2 regions of the Dysgonomonas termitidis genome follow, and region 2 is predicted to be linked to the other one. Evidence: riboswitches for the same ligand, from Rfam matches in the RefSeq annotation. Region 2 holds a riboswitch; the other holds the start of a gene.

Region 1 (16,517 bases), 2.0 Mb from region 2:
ATAAAAATATTTGAATAAACTACAAAAACTATGTTAGGATTGAGAAAAATAAAATTATTACTATTGTTAAATGCCTTTACAATACTACTATTTGCCCAAACAGATCAAGAGTTTGTCATCAAAGGACGTGTTACCGATGCTACAGGCCTGGAACTTCCGGGAGTTACTGTTCAGATTAAAGGTAATCTTCGGACTGGCACACTGACCAACGAAGATGGTTATTATTCCATTTCCGCACAGAAAAATGAAACTTTAGTCTTCTCCTTTTTGGGATTCGAGACACATGAAGCAAAAGTATTGACGAATACATCTATAAATGTAGTTCTGAAAGAAAAGGCTACAGAACTGGACGAGGTGGTCATCACTTCATTAAACATTCCCCGTGAAAAGAAAGCGCTTGGATATGCTGTTCAGGGAGTATCAGGTGAGGCATTGGAAACAAGGCCGACCAATGCTTTGAGCGCATTGTCGGGCAAGATAGCAGGATTACAGGTTATTTCCAGTGGAGGAAATATGGGAGGATCGTCCAGAGTAACTTTACGAGGTATAAACTCTATTACGGGAAACAACCAGCCATTATACATAATAGATGGCGTTCCGTTGGACAATACAGATATGAATACATCTGCCACGATAAATGGTAGTGCAGGAAAAGATGTGGGTAGTACAATTCAGGACATCAACCCTGACGACATCGCAGACATTAGCGTACTGAAAGGTCCTTCTGCAGCCGCCTTATACGGTACACGTGCAGCTAACGGGGTAATCCTCATCACCACGAAAAAAGGAGATAGAAGAGATGACCGTATAGATATACAGGTAAATACCGGTATTGAGTTCGAAAAAGTAGTCCGCCTGCCTGAACGTCAGAAACTATATGGCGGGGGATACAGCACCACTTTTCAAAAGGCGACTATCGACGGAAAAGAATATAATATAGTGGATTACGCGGCTGACGAAAGCTGGGGCCCGAAACTGGACGGAACACCTGTATTGCACTGGTATAATCTCGATCCTGAATATACAGCCGATTATCTGAATCCTCAGCCATGGGTTTATCCGAAACACGATGTGGAAGACTTCTTCCGTACAGGCGTATCAAATACAAATAATATCGCCCTGTCCAAGAATACGGCAACAGGTACTTTTCGCGTATCATTTACAAACAAGAACGTAAAAGGGACTATCCCGAATTCATCTTTAGGGCGTAACTCCATAAATATATCAGGTAGCACCAAAGGCTCCCTTGTATCATTCTTCGGAAATGTGAACTATATAAATAACAAATCCACAGGCCGTCCGTGGACAGGAGCCTCGAACCGTAACATCATACTCGAGGCATACCAATGGGGACAAGTGCAGGTCGACTATCAAAAGTTGAAAGAATATAAAAGAGCCGACGGAACACCCCGCGCATGGAACAGGACAAGCTGGGAAAATACAGCTGCCGGAGAAAAGACCAAATACATCGATAACCCATACTGGTCGGCATATGAAAGTTACCTGAAAGAAAACAGGGACCGCTTTTATGGAAATGTAGGATTAACAGTAACCCCTACAACATGGCTTAGCCTGACCGGACGGATCAACGGAGATGTTTATCAATACAATTCTCAAGACCGAATTGCTTATTATTCACGTTCACAGTCCCAATATCAGGAGTATTCACAGAAATTCGATGAGTTTAACTATGAATTCCTGGCTACAACCAACAACCGTTGGGGAGATCACTCACTGGTAGCAAATGCCGGTGCGAACTACATGAGGCGCAACAGACGGGTAAGCGACATCCAAACTTCGGGAGGACTTGCCATCCCTGAATATTACAGTCTGAACAATGCTGCGTCTATTATTGTGAACCCATCGACCGGGTTGTACAAGAAAGCCATATCGTCAGTCTATGGTAGCTTCTCTTATGGATGGAAAAGCATGTTGTATGTAGACGGGACATTGCGTAACGACTGGTCATCAACATTACCGGAAGATAATAACTCATTCCTTTATCCATCTCTCACATCGTCTTTCATTCTGACCGAACTACCGGCGTTGAAAGAACAAAGCTGGCTGTCATTTGCTAAGATCCGTTTAGGCTGGGCACAGGTGGGTAACGATACAGACCCTTATCAATTATATAAGACTTATGAAGCCCTGAATTCATTCGATGGCAATATCGTTTATACACTTCCTGAGAAATTGAATAATCCGGAACTGAAGCCGGAAATAACATCTTCATGGGAAACCGGATTACAATTACAACTCTTCGATAATCTATTAGGGCTCGACGTCACCTATTATAATAACAACAGCCGCAACCAGATTATTTCACTGCCTACTTCCGATGCTTTCGGATATAGCTATAAGCTGATCAATGCCGGAAAGATAAATAATAAAGGCATAGAGGCTACATTGACAGTGAACCCTATCAGACAAAAAGACTGGGATTGGACAGCTATTGCAAACTTCTCTAAAAACAGCAATAAGATCATCACACTCTCTGAAGCTGTAAACACTCTCCAGCTAAGTAATACACTGGTATCTCTGGTGGCTAAAGAAGGGGATAGTTACGGACAGATAATGGGATATGACTTTGTATATGCACCTGACGGACAAAAGGTCGTGGATAAAGACGGTGTGTATATGCGTACAGATCAGTTTGTTCCGCTAGGCAGTGTGTTGCCCGACTTCTTGTGGAGTTTCCAGAATCAGTTAAGATATAAAGACTTCTCTTTCGGTTTCCTTATCGACTCACGGGTAGGAGGCAAGTTTTTCTCCCAGACCTATAAAGTGGGTATGTATTCCGGTATACTGAAATCAACTGCGGCTAATAATATCCGTGAAACAGGGACTGTGTTGGATGGCGTTACAGGAGATGTCGTATTCAATTCCGATGGTACATATACTGTAAGCAATACTGCTCAAAACACGAAGAATATAACCGCTCAGGCCTGGGCGCAGAACCAATATAATGGGCCGACAGCCTATACTGTATTCGATGCGACATTTATCAAGCTAAGAGAGCTGACATTCGGTTATACATTCAAACTGCCGAAATGGAAGATAGAAAGTGTCAGCGTTACTGCCTATGCCCGCAACCTATGGAATATTTACACAAAAAGTAAAGATATAGACCCGGAACTGACAAACAGCAGTGGCAATGTACAAGGTATAGAAGGAGGAAATATCCCTACTCCGGTAACATACGGATTAAACCTTGGGTTCAAATTTTAAAAGACAACAAAAAGATTATGAAAATAAATAAACTATATATACTAGGTGCTTTCACATCATTGTTATTATTCACATCATGCGTAGATGATATCAATGAAGATCCCAACCGCCCATCATCTGTACCTACTACATCTTTGATCACTTCTTCCGAGAAATTACTGGTAGATAACCTACGCAGCGAACAAGTATCATTAAGAGGCTCTATACTGTTTGTGCAATATTTTTCACAGAATACTTATACAACACAGTCCCGCTACGACATTCCGTTCAGCTACTCGGACGATTACTGGAAAGGGCTCTATAAGACATTGAATAATCTGGAGGAAATAATAAGGCTCAACACTGATCCTGCAACAAAAGATGTAGCCTCCGCCAATGGTATAGGGCGTAACTCAACTCAGATTGCCATCAGCCGGATATTGAAAACCTATACCTTTTATGCATTGACTGACGTGTTCGGAAATATCCCTTACCAGTCTTATGGCAATAAAGATGCAGATTTTCAGGCTCTGCAACAAAACCCCGAAAATATTACCCCGGCATATGCACCACAAGAAAAGATCTATGCCGATTTCCTGAATGAGCTAAAAGCCGCCAGTGATACACTCCTCAAATATCCGGATGACTCTACCTTTAATAAGGCGGATATCATTTACAGAGGAAAGCACCTGAAATGGGCCAAACTAGCTAATTCATTACGCTTGCGTTTTGCCACCCGCTTAAAGGAGAAGGACAGCGCATTATACAGACAACATTTCGAAGACGCATTAAGCAAAGGTGTGTTCACAAGCAATTCAGACAATGCCGCATTCAAATATTCCGGTACATCTCCAAATGAAGCTCCTCTTTACAGGGCCACCGTAACAGCCAACCGGAAAGACTTCGCCGTTTCTCACATCCTTGTCGATTTGCTAAAAGGCAGTAATCCGGCACTCCCTGTAGCCGACCCACGTTTATCCGCATATGCATTACCGGCAACAGCCACGAATACCTATATAGGCCTGCCATATGGCCTTGCAAACGATCAGGCCGGAAAATTCTCCGCCAATAACGTCAGTTTGCCGGGAGCGGCGATCAATGCGGCGAATTATGCGGAAATCCTGATGGAATACTCAGAAGTTGCATTCCTTATTTCCGAATACAACAACTGGAGCCAAAACGATTATCAGGCAGGAGTACGAGCCTCGCTTGAAAAATGGGGCGTCGCTGCCGACAAAGTTACAGACTACCTGTCCAAGCTGCCTGCGGCTAACCAGAAGAATGTCTTAACCCAGAAATACATCGCATTATATATGCAGGGGCTGGAAGCATGGAGTGAATATCGCCGCACCGGATTCCCCGATTTCCTCATAAAGGAAGGCGACATCATATTCGAAGGCGAAATAGAAGCCAACACTGTAACATATCGTTTCGACCCTCTCTTCGGAGACGGAGGTGTTCCCAGCCGGCTGTATTATCCTACCAAAGAGCAGAACGTGAATAGGGCAAACTATCAGCAGGCACTGTCGGCACAGGGTAGTGATAAAATAGAGACAAAGCCGTGGATATTTAAAAACTAGTATGTATTTTTGTCCTGATACATTCTTCGCCTGCTGCCCCGGAAATGTGGTGTAATTACTCCCATAAGATCTACCACAAACTATGGCAGGGCAAGAATGGTCAGGACTAATTTTTTAGCATATGAAAAAGTATATAATAGCAAGCCTGGCCGGGCTGATCTCTCTGGCCTCATGCAACAAGGAAGTAAATAACAGACTGGCCGATGGCAAATGGCGCGGCGAGTTCTCCGTCTCCGGTGAGAAATTCCCGTTCCTCTTCGATGTCGCAGATGCTGCGACAGACTCTGCCACGGTATATCTGATTAACGGAGCTGAACGCGTACCACTCAAAGGCATCCGCTATTCTACTGATACAGTAATCATTCCCATCGAAGCTTATGATGCTGAAATAAGAGGTGTCATCAGCAACGGAAAATTCGACGGACGATTTATAAAACTCTTTGTCGAAGGCGGCGATGAAGGCGTGCCTTTCTCCGCAGTGAAAACGGACGCACCCCGCTTCGAAAAAGCGGCAACTCCTGCGACAACATCTCTGGCCGGAAAATGGGACATTGATTTCATCAGCCCGAAAGGCGATACGGCACGCAATGTAGGCATATTCAATCAGGGCGGGGATATACTTACAGGCTCTATACTTACCAATGCCGGAGACCTTCGTTATCTTGAAGGTGCATTAACAAACGATGGCTTTCAATTCTCTGCCTTTGCCGGATTAAGTCCTTACCTGATTAAAGGCCGGTTTGCAGGGAGCGATAACTTTACGGGAGAGTTTTACACTACCAGGGGCGTAACTAAGCTCATTGGAAAACGTAATGCCGAAGCGGCACTCGCCGACCCTTACAGCCTTGCGTACATGAAAAAGGGTTTCGACCGTCTTGATTTTACCTTCCCAGATATCGAGGGCAATAAAGTATCGTTATCCGATCCTAAGTTCAAAGACAAGGTTGTGATTGTATCCATACTTGGCAGCTGGTGTCCTAATTGCCTCGACGAGATGGAATACTTATCGCCATGGTATAAAGAAAACAAAGATCGCGGCGTGGAAATCATAGGCCTCGCCTTTGAGCGTAAAGATGATCCTGAATATGTAAAGACAGTTCTTTCCCGTCTGGCGAAACGTTACGATACCACATATGATATCTTATTCGCGGGTAAGCTGGGCGATGATGCAACTGCCAAAGCTCTACCTCAGGTAAGCAAAATAATGGGATACCCCACTACTATTTTTATCGACAAGAAGGGTAAAGTCCGCAAGATACACACCGGCTTCAACGGTCCGGCGACAGGGTTGTTCTACGAAGAGTTTAAGCAAGACTTCAATAAAGTAATAGACGAACTCCTCGCAGAAAAATAAAAACCTGTTCTGTACATGGACAAACTCGGGAAAGCACATGTGTTTTACTTTTCGGGCACAGGCAACGCCCGGCGGGTGGCTATGTGGTTTTCCGGATTTGCTGTTAACAGCGGAATTGAATGTCAATTGACAGATATTTCAAAAATCAATTCCAAGACACAAGTACCGGAACACGGGACATTGATTGTTATCATCTCGCCTGTACACGGCTTTAACTACCCCAGGATAACTCTTGACTTTATCCGCCGCTTTCCAAAAGGGGAAAACAAGGTGGTGCTGATGAACACCAGAGCCGGACTCAGAATCGGTCGTTTCATTACTCCCGGCCTTACAGGGATTAGTTTCATGTTATCCGCATTCATCCTGAAGAAAAAGGGCTATCATATCACAGGACAAATCCCCTTCGACATGCCTTCAAACTGGATATCCATTCATCCGGCATTGAACGGCAAGTCGGTAAAATTCCTGCACCAGAAAAATTATGCACGTCTCGAAAAGCACTGCCAAAAGATATTATCCGGCAAACCTGACTTTGCCTCTGACAAGGACATCGTGCAGGATATTCTCATATCCCCTGTTGCTTTGGCCTATTACCTTGTCGGACGGTTTGCCCTCGCAAAATCTTTCTATGCTTCTCCCGATTGTGACAACTGCGGCTCATGTATAAAGCAATGTCCTGTGAAAGCAATCAGGGATACAGGCTCACGGCCATTCTGGACATACAAGTGCGAAAGCTGTATGAAATGCATGAACGAATGCCCAAAGAAAGCGATCGAAACCGCACACGGATTGTTTCTCACCGTCTCACTGACAGCATCATTTGCGTCATCCTGCTTTATACATCATTTTATCTCAAGCAATATTCAATCCGGCTTTATAAGATCAGCCATCTTCACATCCATCTTCATGCTATTGCTGTTCGCACTGTACAGGTTACAGCATCTCTTCCTCAAGACAAAATGGATTGGGAAGCTCATTTCATATTCATCATTAACCCATTACAAATTCTGGGGACGATACAGATCTATTCCCGATAATAAGTGGAAAGATAACAAATAGAGAATGTGTATAGCTATTATCCTATACTTACTCGTCGAAAAAAATTAACAACCAACGGTCCAAAGACCTATAAATTAATGCCGAACAGCTTATTATACAAATAAACTATTTTCCAAAAGCTCATAATCTTTCATTCACCGAACCAGCAAGCACTATCTGGCTTTCATTTCCCATATTGAACAATAGATCAATGATACTCATATTAGCAATGAATCCGAATTTCTGTTCGAAAACCTGATAATACGGTATGGGAGAGAAATCCGGGTCTAACGATTTCCAATCTTTTTTGGGATGAATCAGCTCTCTGAGATCGGACTCCGTATCTGCAAGTTCGGTCTTATAAGCTGCCGTATATTCTATCTGAGGCAGATTTATATCCAGTAACCGGAGAATCAGATCATTTAATTCTTTATTGTAGTCGAACAGGAAGGAATATTTTTTATGATAGAACGGATAAAAATCATCCTGATAGTATTCGAAAAAAGGTGTCGAATTATATGCCGACACAATAGCATTCCAGTGCATATGCTGCCAGTTACCATGTCCGGCAATCCTGATATCTTTCATCAATGTTTTGTCTTTCGAGGAGTGTTCGACAGGGATAGACAGGGATATTCCGCCATTTGCCGAGACAATAGTGCAACGGTTCCGGTATGTCTGCTTTATATAGTTATCATTTTGCTCTATAAAAATACGGTTGGCAAGAAGAAACTTTGTATAATACTGAACCGGGGCAAGGTATGCTGAAGAAAGGTATATATCATTTAATTTCATCTATCACTTATTTTATGGAAGAGAAACAACGTTCCGCCCTTGTACCGTTTTCGTCCGAACTATGCCAGATCAGGCATGCTTTACCAATAATACTACTGAACGGAATGAACCCGATGGAACGTGAATCTGTAGAATAAGTCCTGTTATCGGACAACATCCAGTAATAACTGTCTTCGAATGTATAGCCGGTCTGTTTTATACCATTTATCAACAGTTCACCGTCCTCAATTTTAGCATCTTGTCCTTCCAGTTCCTGCAAAATTATCTGCTTGTATACGACAAGGTTACTTTCGCTCAAATCTATTATCTTCCCTTTGAATGGAATCAGGAATGTGTGGCTTTGCAGAGTGTCCTTTTTGCAGGGAACAAGTGTCAGCGAATCCGACAAACTTTCATTCAGCACAAATGCGTCGTATTTACTCAATTGGGTGATTATACTATCCCCTTGCCCTATACCTAAAGGCATAGGTATATGCATTCCCTTTGCCACATCTTCCAATTCTTTTTTGGCCGATACCCTGAAATAATATTCTTCTATTGTACCAGGGCTGCTCAGATACGGCCTTCCGTTTATGATAAACAATCCACTCTCTATCCGGATAGAATCTCCGGGCAAGGCAATACAACGGCTAAGCAACAAGCTTCGCTTATCCAAAGGTTTATCTGTTTCCAGAGGATTATTGAAAAGCACGATGTCGTCTCTGTCCGCAGCGTGTGCAAAGAACCTTTTATAAGGCGCTTGCAGGGCTGTAGAGTATGCTTTCATGCCGAATATCTTGTCAAATGTAAATGGAATGCTCAATAAAGTTACCGGCATACGGATGCCATAGGCCGTTTTATTAATCAGTATCTTATCTCCTTTCAGCAATGTAGTCTCCATTTGGGCAGAGGAAACCGAGAATGATTCAAGAAAGAAGCTACGCACCAGTAAAACAATGAGCAAAGTAACAAGAATTACTTTGCCCAGATAAACGTATATATTTTTCTTTTTTGACGACATTGAATTAGTTACAGGTTACTTCGCCCTACGGGCAGTTACAAGTTACGGTCAACAAGTATTCATCCTTACCCTCCCTGCAAGGCCCCTCCGGGGGATTAGGGGACTGGCTCATTTTTTGTTCCCCGATGTAAATAATCTGTTCCAGCGAATCTTACCGCTAAACCATCCTTTATCCTTATCCAGAGACAACCATATAAACAACGGTTTGCCTACGACATGATCTTCGGGAACAAATCCCCAGGAACGGGAGTCGGCAGAATTATCGCGGTTATCACCCATCATGAAGTAATAGTCATATTTGAATGTATAAGAATCGGCTTGTTGCCCGTTGATATACACTTTGCCGTCACGATAGTCAAAATCATTATGTTCATAATTTTTGATACAGCGGATATAAGCCGCAACTTTATAATCCACATCCGTATCAAATTTTATAGTTTCGCCACGTTTAGGAATCCATATTTTAGGAAAGTCACCTGAATAGCAATCCTGAGTCCATGTAATAGGATATACATAGTCGCCATTATCAACATCACGCTTGATCCCTGCTTTTTTCTTAAACTCATTCATTGGAAAGACTGTCAGCACAAAAGGTTTTTCTTTTATTTTTTCAACCATTGCTTTTGTCAGAGGAATCTGATACGCGAGGCCGAAACTTCCATTATTATACTTAAATCCGAGACTGGCCAGCCTCAGACTGTCCGCGCCTTCTATACCCATGGGATTAAATGAATATACCATTTTTTGCCCCATACTGTTGGTATATAAATAGTCATCCTCACTGGCGCCTAATTCTTCAAATATCTTTGCAGCTATCTCAGTACCGTCTGTCTGGATAAAATACAATAGCTGCATGTTTTCGGGACTGGCAATCGGTTTATCATTTATGTAAACAATATCATTTATAAGTTCTATAGTTTCTCCGGGTAACCCGACACACCGCTTTACATAATTTTCCCGTCTGTCTACAGGCCTGTAGACTACATCCCCATATGTCCTTTTATCATTCCATACCACATCACGCCCAACCCTTTTAGCCAGCCCGTAATAATCCCCATTCTGATAATTAAGCGCTACCGTATCTCCGGACGGATAGTTGAACACGACTATATCGTTGCGTTCTATATGCCCTGTGCCTGCAAACCGTTTATATTCCAACTGCGGTTTTTCGAGATACGACTTAAATCCGCCAACAGGAAACGTATGTTGCATCAATGGCAGTGAGAATGGAGTCATCGGGGAACGCGCCCCATAACTAACCTTGCTTACACAAAGGAAATCTCCTACTAAGAGCGATTTTTCGAGAGATGAAGTCGGTATCTGGTAATTCTGGAAAAAGAATGTATTAATGATCCATACACCTACCAATGCGAAAACAATAGCATCTACCCAGTCGAGCACTTTCCTCATATGCGGATTCTTAGCATTGCGCCATGCTCCCCACGGGATAAATTTCGTAATATAGATATCTATAAAAACGGGAATGAGAATCAGGACTCCCCAGTATCCTGTCCAGATAACAAACAAGACACACAATATACATGCAAGAACGGCATATATCCATTGCCTTACGCCGGATTTGCGTTTTTGCTGCGCGCCATCTTTTTTAGTGTTATTTTCCATATTGTAAGTAAAAGTAGGTTTACGACCTTATTTTAAAATTTAAGCATATCATCCATTCCCAGGAAGCCTTTTTTACCTTTGGTAAATTCAGCGGCAATAACTGCTCCCAAAGCAAACCCTTTCCGGCTTTTCGCGTCATGCTTGATGCTGATAATATCGGCATCCGACTCATATATTATTTCGTGTATGCCGGGAACTTCTCCTTCACGGATACAATGGATAGCCAGATCTGATTGTTTTTCTTCAACTTCAAGATTCCAGCGTTCCTTGCGGCTGATATTTTCAATTACACCTTCTGCAAGCGTTATAGCTGTTCCGCTTGGAGCATCCAATTTATGAATATGATGTATCTCCTCCATCTTCACATCATAGTCCGGATAATTATTCATTATCCGTGCCAGATACTTATTTAACACAAAGAAGATATTTACTCCCAGGCTATAATTCGATGCATAGAAGAAAGTCTGTACGCCTTCCGAGCACGCTTTTTTCACTTCATCCATATGTTCGAGCCAACCTGTTGTTCCTGCAACTACAGGAACGTGTGCAGCAAAACATTTTCTGTAATTATCTATCGCACTGTCAGGCGTAGAAAATTCGATTGCCACATCAGCACTTTTGAACGCGGACGAACCGAAATCATCCGTATTATTTACATCTATGACAGATACAATATTGTGACCTCTCGAAACAGCTATCTTTTCTATTTCATGTCCCATTTTACCATATCCGATGAGAGCTATATTCATATTTGAGTATTTGTTAATTTAATTGATTAAAGCTTACAAATATACATAAAAACTTATTTCCAGAGGATTTCCCTTTTAATTAATCCTTGATTATAAGCTTTTTTAAGGACACGAGCCAACTCTTTGTATCAGTAAGTAAAACAACAAGAATAAGTTATAATAGGAAATGCATTATTAAATCCCGGCTATTATCTAATTAAGCAATAAAAGCCACCTACAAAAGGTTAGTCGCCCCCATTCCCGGTTTATTACATCCGGTTAGATATTCTTAACACTTTAGCCATCCCCTGCCTTCAGGAAGAAATGCTTATAAGCATCTCAATTGATGAATTCAAGTCTTTATTAGTTCAAAAAATCTTTATACCCAAATCCCTGATTTTCTTTATATCTTTCACACTTTTTTTACGAAAAACGAGTGCGGCAATGCAAATACCGATCGCCAGACAAAACAATAGCGAAGAGGTAAGAATAAAGTTATATGCGGTATCCTGCAGCAATGACGAACCTTTATTATCCATCCCCTCTTCGTATATCCTGATACAACCGAGCATCGTGCGGTATGCATATAAGCCGGGAATCATCGTAATGCAGGCAGGAAGCGTAAAAACGACAGGAGGCGTATGTATACGGTGGGCGCAATAAATTCCGGCAAGCCCGATAAATACAGTCCCGCAAAGTGTAGATGCGACCAAACCATAATCCAATTGCAACAGCACAAACCGGATACAATGCCCTACCCCTCCTAACAATCCTGCAATCAGCAAAGCTTTTCGGGGGGTCTCGAAAAGAAGCGCGAAGCCTATTGCTACAAAAAAGCTTAGAAAAGCATCTCTTAATATATCTATCATCATCTCTAAAAATTATTAATACCTATCAATGACATACTCATAAACATGCCGATCGCTATACATAACAAAATAAAGCCGCCGAATGCCCCACGCGCAATTCCCGTGGGTATATACCCCTCCAGCAAATCTATAATACAATTAATCAACGGGACCCCCGGTATAAGGAACAGGACAGCGGTTGCTACCGATATATCGGGCGATAAGCCACAACCGAACAATACATTCATGCCGGAGATCGTTGTAGTCGCAAAAGCAGAACATACAACGGCAACCATCAGATTGAAACCCTTTTTTACCATTTCCTGACGCACTGTAAGCCCCATGAGTGACGCTATAAAGGCAAAAGCTCCGTCCATCCAGTCGCCTCCGGCAAGCAAACATAAACAACCACATGCTACCCCGATAAAAACGCGTATCAGCCAAACAGGATGTTTAGGTGCGGCTTTTATCTCATTCAGGCAATTTTCCAGCTCACCCAACGAAATTTTATTCTCAAACAGCTTCCATGTTAACAAACTGGTATTTGTCAATACGCCGAAATGCGCACCATGATGCCTCACCCGCTTGTTTCCGGTTACTGTATTTTCGGGATTTTCACGATCTGTAACCGTTACCGATACAGCAGTAAAGGAGAGAAGCATCTCCACCTTAAAACAAGTCGTATCGGCAATACGTTGCACATTCCGGTTTATACGTTCACAGTGAGCGCCTGACTCTAACAGAATCGTACTGACCTCCAAAATCAGATCGGCAAATTTTGTAGCGGACATACCTTTGTCCTCCGGCAAAACATTTTCCATTTTGTTTGCTTTATAAAATTAATCTCCGGGAGAATAAGTGATTCTGTCGGCGGCTCTTGCAGGGATCTTAGTTATCATATATAACCAACACAATGCAACTTTGACTGTTGCACAAAACCAGCTTTATCCGAACATGAATTTTTACTTCTCCAACTTGCCTCTAATCCTCGAAAGACAAAATCATACTATTACTGGCAGGTCTTCTGACTCACTCTTGCTCCGTGCAGCCTTCCCGATAGACAGTTATCTGTCGACCAGTGGCATTGGGTATCGCTCGGAACAACATCAATGAATGTTAACTGATGACTGTTAACTGTTCACTGAAAAGAGGTTACAGCAGCGGGTCTGTTCAGGACTTGCACCTGATTCCCTTTTTCATTACTTATCCGAAGATGCGGACTTGTAACACCAATAATCAGATACAAAGTTGGAATAAAAAATCGAAATAATAACATTTTGAGAAAATATTTTTTTCTGTAGTTATCGGCAAATCATCCGGAATAAAGATAAATTAATATCGTAAATTATCCAATTTAGGAAACTTTTCAACAATATAAAAGTTTTATTTATCTAATATTGTATAACTTAGAATTTATTTCGGGAAACTTTGGCATTATTTTTCAATAAATAAATCTCATTTTTGAAAACCATATAAAAAAATAATCTACCTTTGTTACCATATACGGTTCTGAAATAAAATCAGATGAAAAGGGAATCAGGTGCAAGTCCTGAACTATCCCCGTAGCTGTAAATTTCAAGAAAAGGTTAGGCCCTCACGCCACTGATCGACAGTTACCGGTCATCAGTTTCAGTTATCATTTTGTTAACTGCTTACTGCTCACTGTTAACTGAACATTGGGAAGGCTCCTAACCGGGAAATAAGTCAGAAGACCTGCCGTGTATACATTCGTAGCTTTCGGGAGAAAAGCGATAGAATAGAATATGCGGTGACTTTACATCTTTAATCTCTCTTCGCCTATTTTGGTCTCTATCCCCGTCAGTTACATTGAAGCAATGTATCATTAATCAACAATTGACGACGCGAAAGCGGGTCGAATACTTTCTTTTACTCATAACATAATACAACCATGATTCAGACAGTCATAAAAAGAGACGGACGCATAGTCGGCTTCAATGAAGAAAAGATAATGGCAGCTATCCGCAAAGCCATGTTACACACCGAACAAGGAGAAGACTCTTCCCTGATAAGACGCATCACGGATTTTATCTCTTGCCAGGGTAACGAGCAAATGACCGTAGAGCAAATCCAGGATATGGTAGAAGTGGAACTGATGAAAAGCCCACGGAAAGAAGCAGCTAAAAAATATATCGCTTACCGCGACCAGCGCAGCATTGCCCGAAAGGCCAAAACACGGGACATGTTCCTCGAAATCATAGAGACCAAATCGAACGATATCACACGCGAAAATGCCAACATGAACGCTGATACTCCGGCAGGAATGATGATGAAATTCGCGAGTGAAACTACGAAGCCTTTTGTTGACGACTATCTGCTGCTGCCGGAAGTAAAAGAAGCCGTCCGCCAAAACTATTTACATATTCACGACAAGGACTATTATCCGACCAAAAGCCTCACTTGTGTACAGCACCCATTAGATAAGATACTTCAGCATGGATTCAATGCCGGACATGGAGAATCGCGTCCTGCCAAACGTATAGAAACAGCGAGCATGATTGGCTGCATATCCATGGAAACAGCCCAGAATGAAATGCATGGTGGCCAGTCCATCCCTGCTTTTGATTTTTATCTGGCACCTTTTGTCAGGCGTAGTTTTATTGAAGAAATAAAAGTGCTGGAACAGATAAACGGACTGGACTACAAACACCTTTACGAAACACCAATAGAGGATTACTTATCAAAAGACCTGACCGGATTACATGGTGACGAAAGAATTATCCAACATGCCATAAACCGTACAGTGAGCCGTGTACACCAGTCGATGGAAGCCTTCATCCATAACATGAACACCATACACTCCCGGGGAGGCAATCAGGTGGTATTCAGTTCTATTAATTATGGAACGGATACTTCTGCCGAAGGAAGATGCATCATGCGGGAACTGTTAATCAGCACAGATGAAGGCGTGGGCAACGGAGTAACAGCCATTTTCCCGATACAGATATGGAAAAAGAAGCGGGGAGTAAGCTATTTACCAACAGACCGGAATTACGATTTATACCAACTGGCATGCAAGGTGAGCGCACATCGTTTCTTCCCTAACTTTCTGAATCTGGACGCGACATTCAACCAACATGAAGAATGGAATGAGAACGATCCCCGCCGTTTTGAATATGAAGTGGCGACAATGGGCTGCCGTACCCGCGTATTTGAAAACCGTTTTGGAAAGAAAACATCGGTAGGCAGAGGCAATCTTTCTTTCTCTACACTCAATCTGGTACGCATTGCTCTGGAATGCAGAAACATAGAAAACGAGAAGGAACGGATCGACTGCTTTTACAGGAAACTGGATCAGATGCTCGGGCTGGCCGCCCTCCAATTGCATCGCCGCTTCGAGTTCCAAAAGACAGCCGCTCCCAAACAATTCCCGTTATTAATGTCGGTGCTATGGGAAGGTTGCGAGCAGCTGGCAGGTGAGGATACAATAGAGAAAGTTATCAATCAGGGCACACTTGGCATAGGGTTCATCGGGCTGGCCGAAGCCTTGGTTGCCCTTACCGGCAAGCACCACGGAGAAGACGAAACCGCCCAGAAACTAGGTCTGGAAATAATAACATATATGAGAGACCGGGTAAATGAATTTTCTGATAAATATCAGCACAACTATAGCGTACTGGCCACTCCCGCCGAAGGACTTGCCGGGCGGTTTACACGACGCGACAAAAAAGATTTCGGACTTATTGAAGGAATTACAGACCGGGAGTATTATACAAACTCAAATCATGTACCTGTATATTATTCATGCAGCGCACATCGGAAAGCTAAAATAGAGGCTCCCTATCACGATCTTACGCGTGGAGGACATATATTTTATGTCGAGATGGATGGCGACGCGACTCATAATCCAGAAGCTATTATGACTGTTGTAGATATGATGGATAAATATAATATCGGCTACGCCTCGGTGAACCATAACCGGAACCGTTGCCTGAAATGCGGATACGAAAATGCCGCTACACAAATAAATGAGTGCCCCCGTTGCGGAAGCATGCAGATAGACCGCCTGCAACGTATAACAGGCTATCTGGTAGGCACTACCGATAGATGGAATAGCGCAAAACTTGCTGAACTTAATGACCGTATTGTCCATGAATAGCAATATATCGATACTGGATATCGTACACGACACCACTGTAGATGGCCCCGGATTCCGGACTGCCATCTATGCCGCCGGGTGTGCACACCTTTGCAAAGGGTGCCACAATCCCCATTCGTGGGATATCGGGAATGGTAAAGCATACTCCATTGATAGCTTATTGGAGAAACTCAAGGAATCCGAGTTTTCCAATGTAACTTTTACGGGAGGCGATCCCTTTATGCAGG
Region 2 (16,517 bases):
GCATAAAATATAAAGATAATCTCTTCAGTGCATACCTTACAGGCTTTATACAATGGGGTCGGGATATTATCGATTGGGTGAAAGAGAACCCGGCAGATGAAGCATACACTGCATGGAATTTAAGTAAAATAGATACTAAAGGCGTGGAAATGGGAGCTAAATTCCGTATCGGAGATATACTTCCCGCGTTGGGCGGTAAATCATCACTGGCTTTGGATTATATCCGTATGCATCAGGATGGGGATACGAAGGGCCTCATATCTATCTATTCGCTGAACTATTTGCGGGATAAGTTTACGGCAAAATTCAATCATCAGATATATAAAGGACTCTCAGCAGGCTGGTATTTTCGCTTCCAAAAGCGGATGGGCACTTACGAAAAATATGAAAATCTGATAAAAGTGGGTGATGAGCATTATCCTGCATTTTCAACCCTCGACCTGAAATTGAACTATGAATATAAAGATGTGGTATTCAATCTGAATCTGAATAATCTTTATGATACACATTACTTCGATAGGGGAAATATACCTCAGGCCGGCTTTTGGCTAATGGGAGGTATTAGTTATACTTTCAGATAGTAATGCCAAAGAATAGTCAGAACTTTCTTCTATATAATTAATTCAAGTTGCTATTTATAGAATTATCCAATAAAAAAGGTCAATCCCTTAACTTTGCGGTGCTAACACACAAAAAAGGACTGACCATGGTTACAAAAACCATTGCAATATACGTATTTTTTGATGATATATTGAAATCGATGAACCACAAAGAGCCTGAGAGCCGTAAGACCAGTGATGCGGAAATCATTACGGTAGTTCTGATTGCCGCCCAGTATTTTGCAGGCAATATAGAGAAATCCATCTGTTTTGTCCGTTCTACCGGATTGATGCCTCGTATGCTTGGCAAAAGCCGCTTCAACCGCAGGTTGCACAATATAGGAGAATTTCTTAGCCAACTCTTTTTCTATACAGGCCAGGCAATAAAGGGTATGAGCCTTGAGACAACTTATAGCATCGATAGCTTTCCTGTAGAGGTCTGCCATAATATACGCATAAGTAGATCCAGGATTGTCAAAGGGGAACAATACCGAGGTAAATGTGCTTCCAAACGTGTTTATTTTTATGGTTTTAAAGTTCATATGATAGTTACTTCGGATGGTATTCCCGTAGAATTTACCTTTACAGCAGGCGGAATCCATGATATTGACGGTATAAAACAATTGCCGGTCAACCTGCCTGATGGAAGTCAACTTCTGGCTGATTCCGCTTACACTGATTATTTGCTTGAAGACATGCTGGCCGATAATAATATTTATCTGAAAGCTGCCAGGAAAAGTAATTCCACAAAGCCGCATAATCCGTGTATGGAATATCTGATATCTATTCACAGAAAGCGGATTGAAACAGCTTTTAGTGATATTACCAAGTATTTGCCTAAGAAAATTCATGCCGTCACTCAAAAGGGGTTCTTGATTAAACTTATTGCTTTCATTTGGGGATATACTTTTGATAAAATTTACAATCTATAAATAGCAACTTAAATTAATTATATGAAAGCAATATTATTAATGGTTCTCTTTTTATCAGGCATGACCGTGCGTGCTGATGACTTCAGGCTCCAGAGCGGCGATCTGATCTTTCAGGAAGATTGCGCAAATGGAACTGATAATACGATAAAAGCAGTTACCGCCAGTATCGGTGATTACCGGTTTACGCATGTCGGTATCGTTTATATCGATGATAATGACAGTGTCTATGTAATCGAAGCTACTCGTCCCAAAGTCGCAAAGACACCTCTGAATGATTATCTGCATCCCGAGGGAAAAGATTGTTATCCCAAATCGGTCGTAGGACGGCTGAAAGAAGAATACAGTGCCTGTATTCCCGCCGCGTTGAATGAGGGGTTAACCCTTATCGGCAAAGATTATGATGACGGATTTATCTTAGGTAATGATAAGTATTATTGTTCAGAACTTATTTATGATATCTTGTTGAAAGCAAATAATGGCATTCCCGTATTCGCGTTAAATACGATGACTTTCAAATCGCCCGATACAGGCGAAATAACGAAAGGCTGGAAGGAGTATTTCGGAAAGTATAATTTACCGGTTCCCGAAGGTGAACCGGGTATAAATCCGGGAGCTATGTCAAGCTCGGATGTGATCGATATCGTTCATTACTATTAAAGAAAAAGGCTGTGGCAGAAATTCTGATCACAGCCTTTTTACAAACCTATATACATTTACTCTCCTATTTTTTTGTAATATTTCGGCGTATATTCCGGGAAGAGTTCCGGATGGAATATATACGCCATATCTTTCAATATATAATCCGGATGGATGGGCAAATCCTCATAATAACCCGAATATGCTGTATTGCATCCGTATATATTTTTTTCTTTAAATGCCTTGAAATGGGAATATGGCTTATATTCTTTCTCCAGGCTTTGATATGTCATATCTTCAGGCCAGTTATATTTGATTATCCAGAAATCCGCTTCACCCGCCTTGTCTAATACCGATTCGAATGCCAGTGGCATATAAGTTGTCGAGTTGTCATCAGACCAGCAATACGATGCTCCCGAATCGGATAGCATATTTGCCATAAAGCTTTTTCCTCCGGGCATGTTCCATTTGTTCTGATAACGCATATCCGTAAATACGGAAGGACGGTTTGCCGTTCCGGCCACGGCATCTTTAACAGCATTATAATTCTTTTCGGTAATGGCAAAAAGCGAATCGGCCAATTGCTCCTTCCCGATAAATAAGGAATAGTAGCGTATCCATTCGGCACGTCCAAGCGGATGCGATTCTGTATAATCGGTTGTTTCCAGAATGGGGATTCCTGTTTTTTCTATACTTCCGTATGTCCAGCCTTGTATCGGAGTGGCAAATATGGCATCAGGACTGAGCATGATCAATCTCTCTGTGTCAGGTTTACTGGCCATCCCCAGATCGGCGATTGCCCCGCTCTTTACACCATCCTGTATATTGGATAGCTTTATATACTGAGGTTCACACACACCCTTTATCAGATTTACCGCATCCAGTTCGTTCAGGGTAGAACAATGGATGGTGGAGTATGTCGCTACTGTTTCCAAAGGTATTCTTACAATTGTACCTTTGGGAAGGTTTGCCGGTAAATCTTTATTCTTTGCCACAAGGACATATGTTTGCAGCATGCGCGTGGTGTCCCAGGGATCACGCACCGACACGGTGGTATATCCATCATACTTTTTTACCTGAAAGCCTTTGGCATAATAGACAGTATATCCCGTTTGCGGCTTAATATTATCCTGTCCGGCAGGCTTAGGTTTATCGCAGCCCGCCAGGATGAGGATAATAGAAAAGAGTAGTGTGATATTTAGGAATTTCATATTCTATATTATCATTTTACACCTGTAATGAAATATGCTCCCATAGGGTTGATACCTCCGGTACCAAAACCAGTCTTATATGTACCGTCGGCAGAAAAGATATACATATCTCCATTGGTAGAGTAGTCACTTGTAGCAATATATATGTCGCCGTTCGTAGGATTTACTGTAACATTATATGTTTTCGACAGATCAACATTGCCAGGTGCAGTCACAAAGGATTTCTCATTTACTGTGTTTGTTTTCAGATCTAATGATCTCAAGCTAACAACCCTACTTCCGGTATCCCATGATTCACTTACTAAAAATAATTTATCATTATCTTTATTCAAGGCCATTTTATTGGCAATACCTGTACCTAAAGTTGTTAATTTTCCTGTTGATGGCTCATACTTTTGAAGGGCTGATTTTATATTGCCATAATTGCCAAATGATATAATATATACATTTCCATCCTTATCACTTGTTATGTTTGCCGGATTTTGAACCACATCAATTGTTTTGACAGTGAAGCTTTCAAGGTCAATTTCTGAAACAGTTGTTCCATCTCCGTATCCGGAGTTTGCAACATAGAGTTTCTTTTTGGCTATTGTTAATTCTTCCGGGTATGTACCTACTTGTACTTTTTTTGTAATAGTCATACTTGTTGTATCTATCTGAGCAACATATCCATCGAAAAGACTTATGTATACTTTCCCGTCATAAGCAACGCCTTCACGAGGTTTTTGAGGCTGATTCGATTCATTTAGAGGTTCGATAATCTTTAACAACTTGCTGGCTAAATTTGTAACATATATTTTGTTTGACCCTGATGCCAGAATATACATTTTATGACCATAAATGACCATATCGTTCCCTGTATCTCCTATTTTTAGTTCATCATTTTGATTCTCAAACATTTTCTCAGTAAATACTCCTGTGTCGGAACTGTAATAGCCCATTGTTGCATTGTTTTTACCACTGCTTCCCGAGTTGAGAATATACACCCCTGCAGAGGTAATTTCTGGAGCTACCCATGAAGGTGTGATATTATCATCATCAGAATCACAAGAAACAAAGGCAAAAGCCAACATAGAGAGTAACATTCCTTTTACTAAAAACTTTTTCATTTCTATTTTTTATTTAAATGTTTAAAATTTGAACCCGCCGGTTATTTTAAATGATCGCCCCGGCATGGGGTAATATGCGATTATATCATAATTTTCGTTCCAGATATTCAACAGGTTGCCTTGCAGATAACAGTCATAACCTTTTATTCTTAGCTTTTTATATAGGGAGATACTATGGTCGGAGTATCCGTCGATACGGTTATCCTTAATATTCTGTATATTAAAATAACGCTTGTTTGCTGCAACAACAGAGTATGAAAAATTTACCCATGGATTATTGAAGCCTACCGTTATCGCTCCCGAATGTTTTGGGGTGTATTGTATCTGGTTTTTGTATGTTTTGCTGTTATTGGGGTCAGTCATATCCAGCGCTTCCATATAGCTGTATGAGCCGCTGATATCCACATCCATTTTGTCGCACAGTGAGATGTTTGTCGCCAGTTTCAGATCCATACCTTTTATCCGTACTTTTCCCAGATTAGTGCTACTTGCCATAAAGGGATATGGTATTATGATAATTTTATCCCTCACATTATTATAATACACGTCTAAAGATGCATTCACGTAATTGAGAACGTCGGAAATGCTACCTACCCATGTTGCACCCATATTGAATTGGCGTGCCAGTTCGGGATTTAGCTTCTTCGATATAGAAGAATAGTATAATTCGGTGAAAGTCGGTACACGAAACAATTCTTTATATGACACCCTGAAACGCAGATTTGTTGCATCGAAAGGCTGATACGAAGCGCTGATTGTAGGTGTCAGTCTCTTATAAGTGTTATTGTCGCTATTGTTCTTCACCTCTTCTGATATATATGTTGCCAGCAGGCTTGCAGTGGCAGTAAATTGTTTAATGTCATATTTTGCTGCTATCCCGGTAAGTGAGTTATACCGCTTAGGGTAGGGAAGGTTGTCCGCAAAGGTAGCCATGTCGTTATTGAGCGTATTATAGCTCAGATCTTCTGCCAAAGAAGCCGAAAAGTTATTGTTTATCGTATATAACAATGCATTGGAAAGGTATATTTCATGCTGCTTGTAACGATTCGTTTTCCTGTCGCTCAGTTCTTCTATTACATATCGTGTAAACGTATAGTCATATTTGGCTTGTGATCTGAATTTGAGCTTAGGGCTGAATGTAGTATTGTACATCATCTGGGTAAAAAAATTCTTATCCCAGAGACGCTCGGCCGCATAATCGTTTGCGATAGTTACGTTTCCGGGCAATCCACGTTCCGAATCAAAATAATAGACTTTAGTGCGTAGATCACCGGATTTACCGAAATTATTGAAGATATTTATTTCTGTTCTGAAGATATCCACATCGCTGTTCTTTCTTTTACGGTCAGGTAACAGTTTATCGTCTTCCTGTTTGAAAGGATAATTACCATCGGCACGTTGCCAGCTCCCGTTAGCTGATATGGCAAAAGAATTGCTTATTTTATGCGAATAATCGAGGACAGGATTGAATAACCCGAACGAGCCTGTTGTTATTCTTGTTTTACCCTCGTGGTTATGCTCATTAAACGAAGGAATAGCTGTTTGCAGATTAAGTACTCCGGCAGAACCCAGTACCCTTGCTGTTTGAAATATATCATCTGACTGACTTATGCTGAGCGATACGGCAGATATGTTATCCAAAGCAAATCGGCCTATATCCACCTGTCCGGATAGTACGTTACTGACAGTGATTCCATCATAACTGATCGCTGTATGTTCCGCTCCCATTCCCCGTATAGCAACTGTTTTTAGTCCGCCGATACCTCCATAATCTTTGAGTACGACACCATTAAAGCGGCGTACAACGTCAGATACCGATTGCAATCCTTGCTCTGTAATAGACTCTGTAGTAATGACTTGAAGCGGTGTCGTTGAGCGGGCAGCCGAGGGTTTTATATGTGCAGATACTTCTACCTCCGATAGTTTTTGTGTCTTGATACTATCATTTGTTTGGGCCAGTAAGGATGTACAAGCTAAAGAACAAAAAAATAAAAAGGTAGAAAATAAAATTCTCATCTATGCAAAATATATCTTTTAGTATAATTGCAGCATCCGATAAGAACAAAGAAAAAGAAAGGTAGTTGGATTTCTTTTACGCATGTTTCTTAAGCCTTATTCCTCGAAAGCTGTCGAAAATATTACTTTGCAGGTCTTCTGACTCGCTCTTGTTCATATCACCTTCCCGTTTTGCAACAGTGGTATTTTGATACAAACATTCCCAGAGCTTACAGCAGCGGGTCTGTTCAGGATTTACACCTGATTCCCTTTTCATCCTTAATGGAACAAAGTAGCGCAAAGATACACAATATTATAGAAGATTTACTTTTTTGAGATAATTATTTGTAAAGAGTATCATCGTGCTTACCAAGAATAAGGAAGAGCAGAGATGAAAAATAAGTAAAGCGGGTGAATGAAAGGTGCTACAAATTCGTCGCCTATAACTTATAACTCATAAGTAAAATTCGTATATTTGCGCCTTGTTGAAAATAAAATATATATTATAATAGCATTATGCCACATATTTCGCAGCGAGGAATAGAAATGCCGAATTCTCCCATCAGGAAATTGGCTCCATTGTCCGACTCGGCTAAAGCCAGGGGTTTGAAAGTATATCATCTGAATATCGGACAGCCCGATCTACCTACTCCCGAAGAAGCGCTTGAAGCGATACGCAATATCGACCGCACTATACTGGAGTATAGTCCCAGCGACGGATACCGTTCTTACCGTGAGAAACTGGTTGGTTATTATGCAAAGTATAATATAAATGTATCGGCTGACGATATAATTATTACTACCGGAGGGTCGGAAGCTGTATTGTTCGCATTTCTGGCCTGCCTCAATCCGGGTGACGAAATTATTGTTCCGGAGCCTGCTTATGCCAATTATATGGCCTTTGCCGTATCAGCCGGAGCCATTATCCGCACAGTATCCTCTTCTATTGAAGAAGGGTTTGCTTTGCCGCCAATTGAAAAGTTCGAAGAACTGATAAATGAGCGTACAAAAGGAATTATGATATGTAATCCGAATAACCCGACAGGATATTTATATTCGCGTGCCGAGATGAATCAGATAAAGCATCTGGTGCAGAAGCATGATCTTTATTTATTTTCGGATGAGGTATACCGTGAGTTTATTTACACCAATTCACCATATATTTCGGCTTGTCACCTTGTCGGTATCGAGGATAATGTGGTGCTGATAGATTCGGTTTCGAAGAGATACAGTGAGTGCGGTATCCGTATCGGTGCATTGATTACTAAAAATAAGGAATTACGCAAGACCCTTATGAAATTCTGTCAGGCGCGCCTGAGTCCTCCGCTTATCGGCCAGATTGCGGCAGAGGCATCTTTGGATGCAAGTCCTGATTATCTTCGTGATACCTACGATGAATATGTGGAAAGACGTAAGTTCCTTATCGACCGCCTGAACCGTATACCGGGAGTATATTCACCTATCCCTATGGGTGCATTTTATACCGTTGCACGCCTTCCGGTAGATGATGCCGACGAATTTTGCGCGTGGTGCCTGTCCGATTTTGAGTACGAAGGACAGACTGTTTTTATGGCTCCCGCTTCAGGTTTTTATACAACACCGGGATTGGGAAAAAATGAAGTACGCATAGCCTATGTACTCAATAAAGAAGATCTGGGAAATGCGCTTACAGTATTAGAAAAAGCATTGGAAACCTATAATGCGCTGAAAAATAAATGAAAAGAAAGCTTGTATTCGCTACAAACAACGCTCATAAACTGGAAGAGGTTAGGGAGGTTGTAAAAGATAAATTTGAAATACTCAGCCTTAAAGATATTGGTTGCCACGAAGATATAGCCGAACCGGGCGAGACCCTGGAAGAAAATGCTTTGATAAAAGCCCGCTATGTGAAAGAGAAATACGGTTACGACAGTTTCGGTGATGACACGGGGCTTGAAGTTGAAGCCTTGAATGGTGCGCCGGGCGTGTATTCGGCCCGTTATGCCGGAGATGGGCATGATGCTAAAGCCAATATTAAAAAACTTCTGGCTAATCTGGATGGCGTTACAAATCGTAAAGCCCGTTTCAGATCTGTTATAGCATTGATTCTGGATGGAAAGGAATATCTTTTTGACGGGAAAATCGACGGTGAAATAATCTCAGAAGAAAAAGGTACTGCCGGATTTGGTTATGATCCGGTGTTTATGCCCGACGGATACACAGCGACATTTGCCGAATTAGGAAGCGATGTTAAAAATAATATAAGCCACCGTGCACTGGCTGTGAAAGCTTTGTGTAGTTTTTTGGAAGGTATCTGATTTTATAAGTACAGCCTGCAAGGACGATTTCCTTTTGTTTATGCATATTGTTTTCGTTAGAGATGAAAACCTTTATTTTTTTGAATAACAGCACTAAATTGCAGTCTTTGAATTTTTAATGATTTAAAATAGCACATCAGATATTTATTTTGTACTTTTGCAGCGCGAAAGCGAAACACATATGAAAATCAACTTAATAACTTATATAAATCATACATTTTAAAAAACAATGGCTTTAAAATTTATGACTGCTGAAGAGGCAGCCGCACTTATCAACAACAACGACAATGTGGGATTTAGCGGTTTTACGCATGCAGGATGTCCCAAAGTAGTACCCGGATTTATTGCAAAACGCGCCGAAGAAGAACATGCAAAGGGCAACCCTTTCAAAATAAATGTGTTCACCGGAGCATCTACAGGAGATAAGTTAGACGGGGTCTTAACCAGGGCGAAAGCTATTAACTTCCGGGCACCTTATCAGACAAACAAAAGCATGCGCGAAGCAATCAATAACGGAGAAATCAAATATTGCGATTTGCACCTTTCCACTATGGCTCAGGATATCCGTTACGGGTACTACGGAAAAGTAGACTACGCCATCGTAGAAGCATGTGAAGTTACAGAGAACGGTGAAATAGTCCCTACATGTGGTGTCGGTATCTCTCCTACAGTAAGCCGTCTGGCAAAAAAAGTCATTGTAGAACTAAATGAATGGAATCCGAGGGCAATGCGTGGAATGCACGATATTCCCGAACCTCAGGACCCGCCTACACGTGAAGATATTCCGGTATACGGTGTACATGACCGCGTAGGTAAAGACCATATAAAAGTAGATCCTGATAAAATAATCGTTGTAAGAACCAACGAACCGAATGAAGGCAGCGGCTTTGCTCCCGTAGATGAAGTAACTGCGAAAATCGGAGAAAATGTAGCTAATTTCTTTATTAAGGAAATGGCGGAAGGCCGTATGCCGAAAACATTCCTGCCTGTACAGTCGGGTGTGGGCAATATAGCGAATGCTGTGCTAGCAGCCATGGGCGAAAGCAAGGAAATTCCTGATTTTGATGTTTATACCGAGGTTATCCAGGATGCCGTTATAGGGCTGATGGAATCGGGACGTGTTAAATTTGCAAGCGGCTGTTCATTGACAGTAAGTAATCCTTGCATCGAGCATATATACCAGAATCTGGACTTTTTCAAAGAAAGGATCGTGTTGCGTCCATCCGAATATTCAAACAATCCCGAAGTAGTCCGCCGTCTGGGGGTTATTGCCATCAATACAGCTATTGAAGCGGATATCTACGGTAATATTAACTCAACCCATGTGATGGGTACCAAGATGATGAACGGTATCGGAGGTTCCGGAGACTTTACCCGTAGTGCATACGTGTCTATATTTGTAACGCCATCTGTTGCAAAAGACGGAAAGATAAGTTCTTTTGTGCCGATGGTTGCGCATCAGGATCATAGCGAACACTCCGTGAAAGTAATCATTTCGGAGTATGGTGTGGCCGACCTTCGTGGCAAATGCCCTGAAGAGCGTGCACAGGAAATCATCAATAAATGTGTGCATCCGGATTATCGCCCTCTATTGCAGGAGTATATCAAGAATGCTCCTAAGGGGCAAACAAGATTCGATATGTATAATGCTTTCGCTTTTCACGAAGCATTCCAGGAAACAGGCGATATGAAAAACGTTACCTGGAGAAAACCAAAGAACGCTTAACACATATATATTAAACATTATAACTGAGAAAACCTTTCGATTGTCAATCGAAAGGTTTTTCTTTGTAATAAATTTGAAATCTTTGAATTTGCAATCTTGAAATTTTCATAATGACAGTTCTCTACGAAGATAACCATATCATAATTGTCAATAAGACTGTATCGGAAATCGTACAGGGGGATAAGACGGGCGATAAGCCACTTTCGGAAATCGTAAAAGAATACCTGAAAGAAAAGTACAATAAGCCGGGGAACGTTTTTTGTGGTGTTACCCACCGCCTCGACCGTCCTACGAGCGGGATCGTGGTCTTTGCCAAGACAAGCAAGGCTTTATCCCGCCTGAATGATATGTTCAAGAATAAGGAAATAAGTAAAACTTATTGGGCTATTGTAAAGAATACCCCCAAGCAGCCGGAGGGGACATTGAAGCATTACCTGGTACGGAATGAAAAACAGAATAAGTCATATGCTTATGATACTGAGAAGCCGGATTCTAAACAGGCTATACTGCATTATAAACTAATCGCCCGTTCAGATAAATACAGCTTACTCGAAATAGATCTGGAAACAGGCCGCCATCATCAGATACGTTGCCAGCTGGCAAAAATCGGCAGCCCGATAAAAGGGGATTTGAAGTACGGTGCGGAGCGTTCCAACCCCGATGGCGGTATCAGCCTGCATGCACGTAAGATATCCTTTATTCATCCGGTATCGAAAGAATTAATCGAAGTTACTGCACCTGTGCCGGAAGATAATTTGTGGCAGGCTTTTGGCGGAATATAAGTCTCTCGCAAATGTGTAAAATAAGGTATATAGGAAAAATGGAAAACAGAATAAGATTAGTAAGTAATGTGAATCAGTAATTAAATACAAAAGAAAAATCTCACGCAAAGACGCAAAGGCGCAAAGAAAGCTTTTGAATAAAAAAATAAAAGTATTATTCGCTTTTATTTGATTCCAACTCTATTCTTTGTTTTTCGAAAGTTATTTTCAATATTTTTCTTTGCGCCTTTGCGTGAGATAAAAAAATTTAAGAACATGAGTGAAAATGAAATATCAAAACATATTGTAGATATTGCATATTGTATACATTCTGAATTAGGGCCGGGTTTGTTAGAGCCTGTTTATGAAGAAATAATGTATTATGAATTGAATATACTGGATTTGAAAGTAGAAAGACAAAAAACTATTCCTGTATTCTGGGACGAATTGAAAATGGATATTGGTTTCCGGGCAGATTTAATTATAGAAGATAAGGTTATCATTGAGTTGAAATCTGTTGAAAAAATATCACCTGTTCATCCCAAACAACTGTTTACATATTTAAAAATAACAGATATTAAGTTGGGACTACTAATCAATTTTAATGAACCCTTTATAAAAAACGGAATAACAAGAATTGTAAATAACCTATAAAAATATACTATACAAAGATAGTAAGCAATACCATTGAAGATACTATTTTTGTGTATTCGTGCCTTTGTGAGAAATAAAATACTAAATATGAAAATTATAGACCTAATATCATCAGCTTTAAGCATCAAAGCTTCACAAATCGAAAAAACAATAGGTTTGCTGGATTCGGGCGCGACTATCCCTTTTATCAGCCGTTACCGGAAAGAAGTAACCGGAGGACTGGACGAGGTTCAGATAGGAGCGATAAAAGAACAGAATGATAAGTTCAATGAACTTGTAAAGCGTCGCGAAACAATCCTGAAATCGATAGAGGAACAGGAGAAGCTTACGCCTGAACTGAAAATGCGTATCGAAAACTGTTGGAACGGCCCGGAACTCGAAGATATCTACCTTCCTTATAAACCCAAGCGCCAGACGCGGGCCGAAATAGCCCGTAAGAAGGGATTGGAGCCACTGGCTAAATTGATTATGGCGCAACACCCGGTGGATGTGGAAGGGAAAGCCCTCTCATATGTAAAAGGTGATGTAAAAGATACGAAAGAAGCTATTGCCGGGGCATGTGATATCATAGCCGAATGGATAAATGAAGATGAATATGCCCGTAATGCTATCCGTAACCTTTTTGAACGGGAGGCAGTTATTACTGCTAAGGTAGTGAAGGGGAAAGAAGAGGAAGGTGACAAATACCGCGATTATTTCGATTTTTCCGAAAAACTGGGCAAGGCTTCATCTCACCGCATACTGGCAATACGTCGAGGGGAGTCGGAAGGTTTTCTCCGTGTAAACATTGCACCGGATGAAGATACGGCACTGGAAAGGCTGGACAAGCGTTTTATAAAAGGAGATAACGATAATGAAGCCACTAACTATGTGGCCGATGCCATAGAAGACTCATACAAACGATTGTTGAAGCCGTCGATAGAAACGGAGTTTTCAGCTTTATCGAAACAAAAGGCGGATGAGGAGGCCATACGTGTATTCATTGAAAATCTGCGTCAGCTTTTGCTTGCGCCGCCATTGGGACAAAAGAGGGTGTTGGGTATCGATCCGGGATACCGTACAGGATGCAAACTTGTATGTCTCGATGCGGAAGGAAACCTGTTGCATAATGAGACAATTTATCCGCATCCACCGCAAAATGAAACGTCCAAGGCCGGTAATAAAGTGGTGAAACTGGTGTCTACATATAATATCGATGCTATTGCTATCGGGAATGGTACTGCTAGTCGCGAAACGGAGCGTTTTATTACCAATCTCCGTTACGAAAAGGAGGTGAAGGTATTCGTTGTAAGTGAGAATGGGGCATCCATCTATTCTGCTTCCAAGATCGCCCGTGAAGAATTTCCGGATTATGATGTGACGGTCAGGGGAGCGGTATCTATCGGCCGTCGCCTGATGGACCCGTTGGCCGAATTGGTGAAGATAGATCCGAAATCGATCGGAGTAGGGCAATACCAGCATGATGTAGACCAGGCAAAATTGAAAAATTCCCTTGATCTCACCGTCGAAAGTTGTGTAAATCTCGTTGGTGTAAATGTAAATACCGCAAGTAAACACCTGTTGACTTACGTCTCAGGTTTAGGTCCTGTGTTAGCGCAGAATATTGTTGATTATCGCGCGGCACACGGTGCCTTCAAGTCCCGCAAAGAACTGATGAAAGTAGCCCGGATGGGAGAGAAGGCTTTTGAACAGTGCGCAGGCTTCCTTCGTATTGCCGAAGCTGGGAACCCGTTGGATAATTCTGCTGTACATCCTGAAAGTTACCATGTGGTAGAGAAGATGGCTAAAGATCTGAAGTGTACTGTTTCAGAACTGATACAGAACAAGGAATTGAAAAAAACGCTCGACCTCAAGTCGTATATAACGGATACAGTAGGATTGCCTACGCTGAACGATATAATGCAAGAACTGGATAAACCCGGACGTGACCCGCGTAAAGGCATCAGGATGTTTGAATTCGATCCCAATATCCGTACTATTAACGATCTGCGTGAAGGTATGGTTCTTCCCGGTATCGTTACCAATATCACAAACTTTGGTTGCTTTGTGGATGTGGGCATCAAAGAGAACGGGCTGGTGCATATTTCCGAAATAGCAGACCGCTTTGTTTCCGATCCTACAGAGGTGGTATCTCTTCACCAGCATGTAGAGGTAAAAGTATTGTCCGTTGATACAGCACGGAAACGGGTGCAATTATCGATGAAAAAATAAGAATCTGGTTGACTAAAAAGGAGTTACAATCAGCGTAACTCCTTTTCATTCCTTTTCCGGCTTGTATTATTAAAACTTGTATGCAATGCCTAAAGCTATATTGATACGGCTGCCGTCTTTGATTTTGTAACGGAATTCGCCGTTCAGCGCCAGATTATCGGTTAATTCATATTCGGCGCCACCGCCCAGTGAAAAAACAAAGTCACTGCTCGATGCCGATGCTCCCGATACATTAATGCCTAAAATGTCACCTAATTTGCCTAAGCCATCGATGGCCTCTCCATAAGAAGCTTTGGTGTTAATGAGTCCCAAACCCTACCGAAGGATACAGGGTAAACTTCTCGGCTACAGGAATCAGGTAATGTCCGTACACGCTGGCATCCCACATAGTTACAAAATCTTTTTTGAAAAAATAATCGAATTCCGCAGATAAACGGATCGGATCTGTTACATTGTAGAGGAATTTGGCGCCGAGGCCATAATTGGTGAAACTGTTTCCGCTCCCTATTACCAGGTTGGCACCGATAGCTTTGTCCCCTTTTTCCTGCGCTATTGTTACTGTGCTTACCGCTACCGTCATGATGATTAGCATCACCATTCTTTTGAATAGAACATTTTTCATTTGTGTAAAGAAATTAAGTGATTAATAATGAAAATCTGAACAATTATATATACATAATATATTAACTTCTGTATTTTATTTGAATAGATTTTTATGTCAAGGATTACCTGAAATCATTAGATTTCAGGGATAATACAGTTTTAAACTTCAATAGTATTGATTATTTCCATGTGTATTGTCAATTTTGTATGTTTAGTGTTATAAGGTTTAAATAATTTCTAATTTTTTGTAAGAAATTTTGCACAAATATATATGAAAAATTGATAATAAATAATTTTTGAACTGAAAAATATATTTACCGGTAAAAAAGCACTTTTACGCATGGGTAACCGGAAGATTTGTCTTCCGGTTACCGGCAAAATATTATTTAATATTTAATTTTTGTATGATAATAATTATTTCAACTTGAATACAATAGGCATTGTAAAGTAAACGGGAACGGCAACTCCGTTATTCTTGCCCGGTATCCATCTGGGCATGCCTTTCAGTACCCTTATGGCTTCCTTGTCGCAAGTCGGACTGATTCCTTTCAGTAGTTGGATATCAGTGATATCTCCGGTTTTGCTTACCACGAATCTTAGAGTAACTGTTCCTTGTATTCCCATTTCCTGATCCACAACCGGATATTTGATATTATCGTATATATATTTATACATATCGGTTTGTCCACCGGGGAATTGAGGCATGAATTGAGCGCTTATGAATACTTCGGGTTCTTTAGAGGCGGCTCCACCTTGTCCGTCACCTACTACATTGGTTTCAAATTCTTTGCGTACAGCGTCTTTGTGGTCAGAACCATCGTCTTTTACTTCAAAACCACCGATTTCTCTTTTGTCTGTAGTCAGGTCACTCATATTGGCCATCTCAGTCTCATCGGGGGCATCTTCGTTCTTTACAATTGTAGGCGGGGCAAATTTTTGCATCGGAAGGAATTTTGGAGGTTCCGGTATCTCAGGTTTTATTACTTCGGGTTCCGGTAACTTGTTATCTACTTCGATCACCGATGTAGTGTATATGTCGTCTACACCACCTGTATGGTTCTTTGCACTGGCAGCATTGATCGTACTGATGATTGCCGGCAGGCAGGATACAAAAGCAGCGAATAATACCACTACGCCGAATGCGATCAGATGCCTCCTGGTAGAGGACTGGCGTAATTCAAATGCACCATATGATTTATTTTTACCTTCAAAAATAATATCACACCATTCTGCGGAATTTAAGTTAACTAAGTTTTTCATAACTGTAAGTTTTATGTGTTATTAATTATTCCCCTTTTGTACCTAATAGATATGTAAAAGCTTCAAATTCCATAAAAGGGCTTAAATTTTTTTGAAAATAATTTCGGATAGATTATTTATTTCTTGCATAGGGTGGTATAGATGAAATTTTGCATATATAATATCTGAAAACTTTATCTATATTATGAATATGTTGGTTAACTATTTGTAAATCTTCGATATATTGAAAAAATAAGAGGTTTGGATCATATCTGTTTTTTGTTACTTTTTAACTATATATAGTTAATATATGTAAACAACATATTATATAAACAGTAAAAATGTGTCAGATGTGTCTCCCGCTGGCGCGGACTTCCAGTCCGTGTCTTTTGACAGGGAAAAAATGTTTGCTACGCAACACACAGACGGGACGTCTGCGCCAGCGAGGGCAGGGCTGTTAAGTTCTGAATCCTTATATACTCTTTGTCATGTTGAACGAAGTGAAACATCTCCTAAATCGAAAGAGATCCTTCGTTCCACTCAG

Evidence for each region. Region 2 has a riboswitch for cobalamin ahead of ACYQ3L_RS12825 (TonB-dependent receptor plug domain-containing protein). Riboswitches for the same ligand answer to the same signal wherever they lie in the genome.
Region 1: another riboswitch for cobalamin. It lies ahead of ACYQ3L_RS04665 (anaerobic ribonucleoside triphosphate reductase); the one in region 2 lies ahead of ACYQ3L_RS12825 (TonB-dependent receptor plug domain-containing protein).

Annotation. Positions count from the first base shown of each region.
Region 1 covers NZ_BAAHYD010000002.1:55,195-71,711, reverse strand. The annotation lists gene ACYQ3L_RS04715 (SusC/RagA family TonB-linked outer membrane protein) at 31-3,228, shown strand; gene ACYQ3L_RS04710 (SusD/RagB family nutrient-binding outer membrane lipoprotein) at 3,246-4,787, shown strand; gene ACYQ3L_RS04705 (TlpA disulfide reductase family protein) at 4,909-6,141, shown strand; gene ACYQ3L_RS04700 (EFR1 family ferrodoxin) at 6,157-7,200, shown strand; gene ACYQ3L_RS04695 (WbqC family protein) at 7,321-7,974, opposite strand; gene lepB (signal peptidase I) at 7,982-8,974, opposite strand; gene lepB (signal peptidase I) at 9,083-10,597, opposite strand; gene dapB (4-hydroxy-tetrahydrodipicolinate reductase) at 10,630-11,346, opposite strand; gene ACYQ3L_RS04675 (threonine/serine exporter family protein) at 11,694-12,197, opposite strand; gene ACYQ3L_RS04670 (threonine/serine exporter family protein) at 12,200-12,994, opposite strand; cobalamin riboswitch at 13,171-13,422, opposite strand; cobalamin riboswitch at 13,661-13,908, shown strand; gene ACYQ3L_RS04665 (anaerobic ribonucleoside triphosphate reductase) at 14,083-16,290, shown strand; gene nrdG (anaerobic ribonucleoside-triphosphate reductase activating protein) at 16,283-16,517, shown strand, end outside.
Region 2 covers NZ_BAAHYD010000002.1:2,077,815-2,094,331, forward strand. The annotation lists gene ACYQ3L_RS12800 (TonB-dependent receptor plug domain-containing protein) at 1-581, shown strand, start outside; gene ACYQ3L_RS12805 (IS982 family transposase) at 707-1,531, shown strand; gene ACYQ3L_RS12810 (YiiX/YebB-like N1pC/P60 family cysteine hydrolase) at 1,553-2,188, shown strand; gene ACYQ3L_RS12815 (ABC transporter substrate-binding protein) at 2,245-3,378, opposite strand; gene ACYQ3L_RS12820 (DUF5074 domain-containing protein) at 3,390-4,487, opposite strand; gene ACYQ3L_RS12825 (TonB-dependent receptor plug domain-containing protein) at 4,509-6,503, opposite strand; cobalamin riboswitch at 6,615-6,790, opposite strand; gene ACYQ3L_RS12830 (pyridoxal phosphate-dependent aminotransferase) at 6,999-8,201, shown strand; gene ACYQ3L_RS12835 (non-canonical purine NTP diphosphatase) at 8,198-8,779, shown strand; gene ACYQ3L_RS12840 (butyryl-CoA:acetate CoA transferase) at 9,009-10,505, shown strand; gene ACYQ3L_RS12845 (RluA family pseudouridine synthase) at 10,616-11,287, shown strand; gene ACYQ3L_RS12850 (GxxExxY protein) at 11,543-11,920, shown strand; gene ACYQ3L_RS12855 (Tex family protein) at 12,008-14,131, shown strand; gene ACYQ3L_RS12860 (outer membrane beta-barrel protein) at 14,201-14,443, opposite strand; gene ACYQ3L_RS12865 (hypothetical protein) at 14,430-14,753, opposite strand; gene ACYQ3L_RS12870 (energy transducer TonB) at 15,149-15,994, opposite strand; gene ACYQ3L_RS12875 (hypothetical protein) at 16,326-16,517, shown strand, end outside.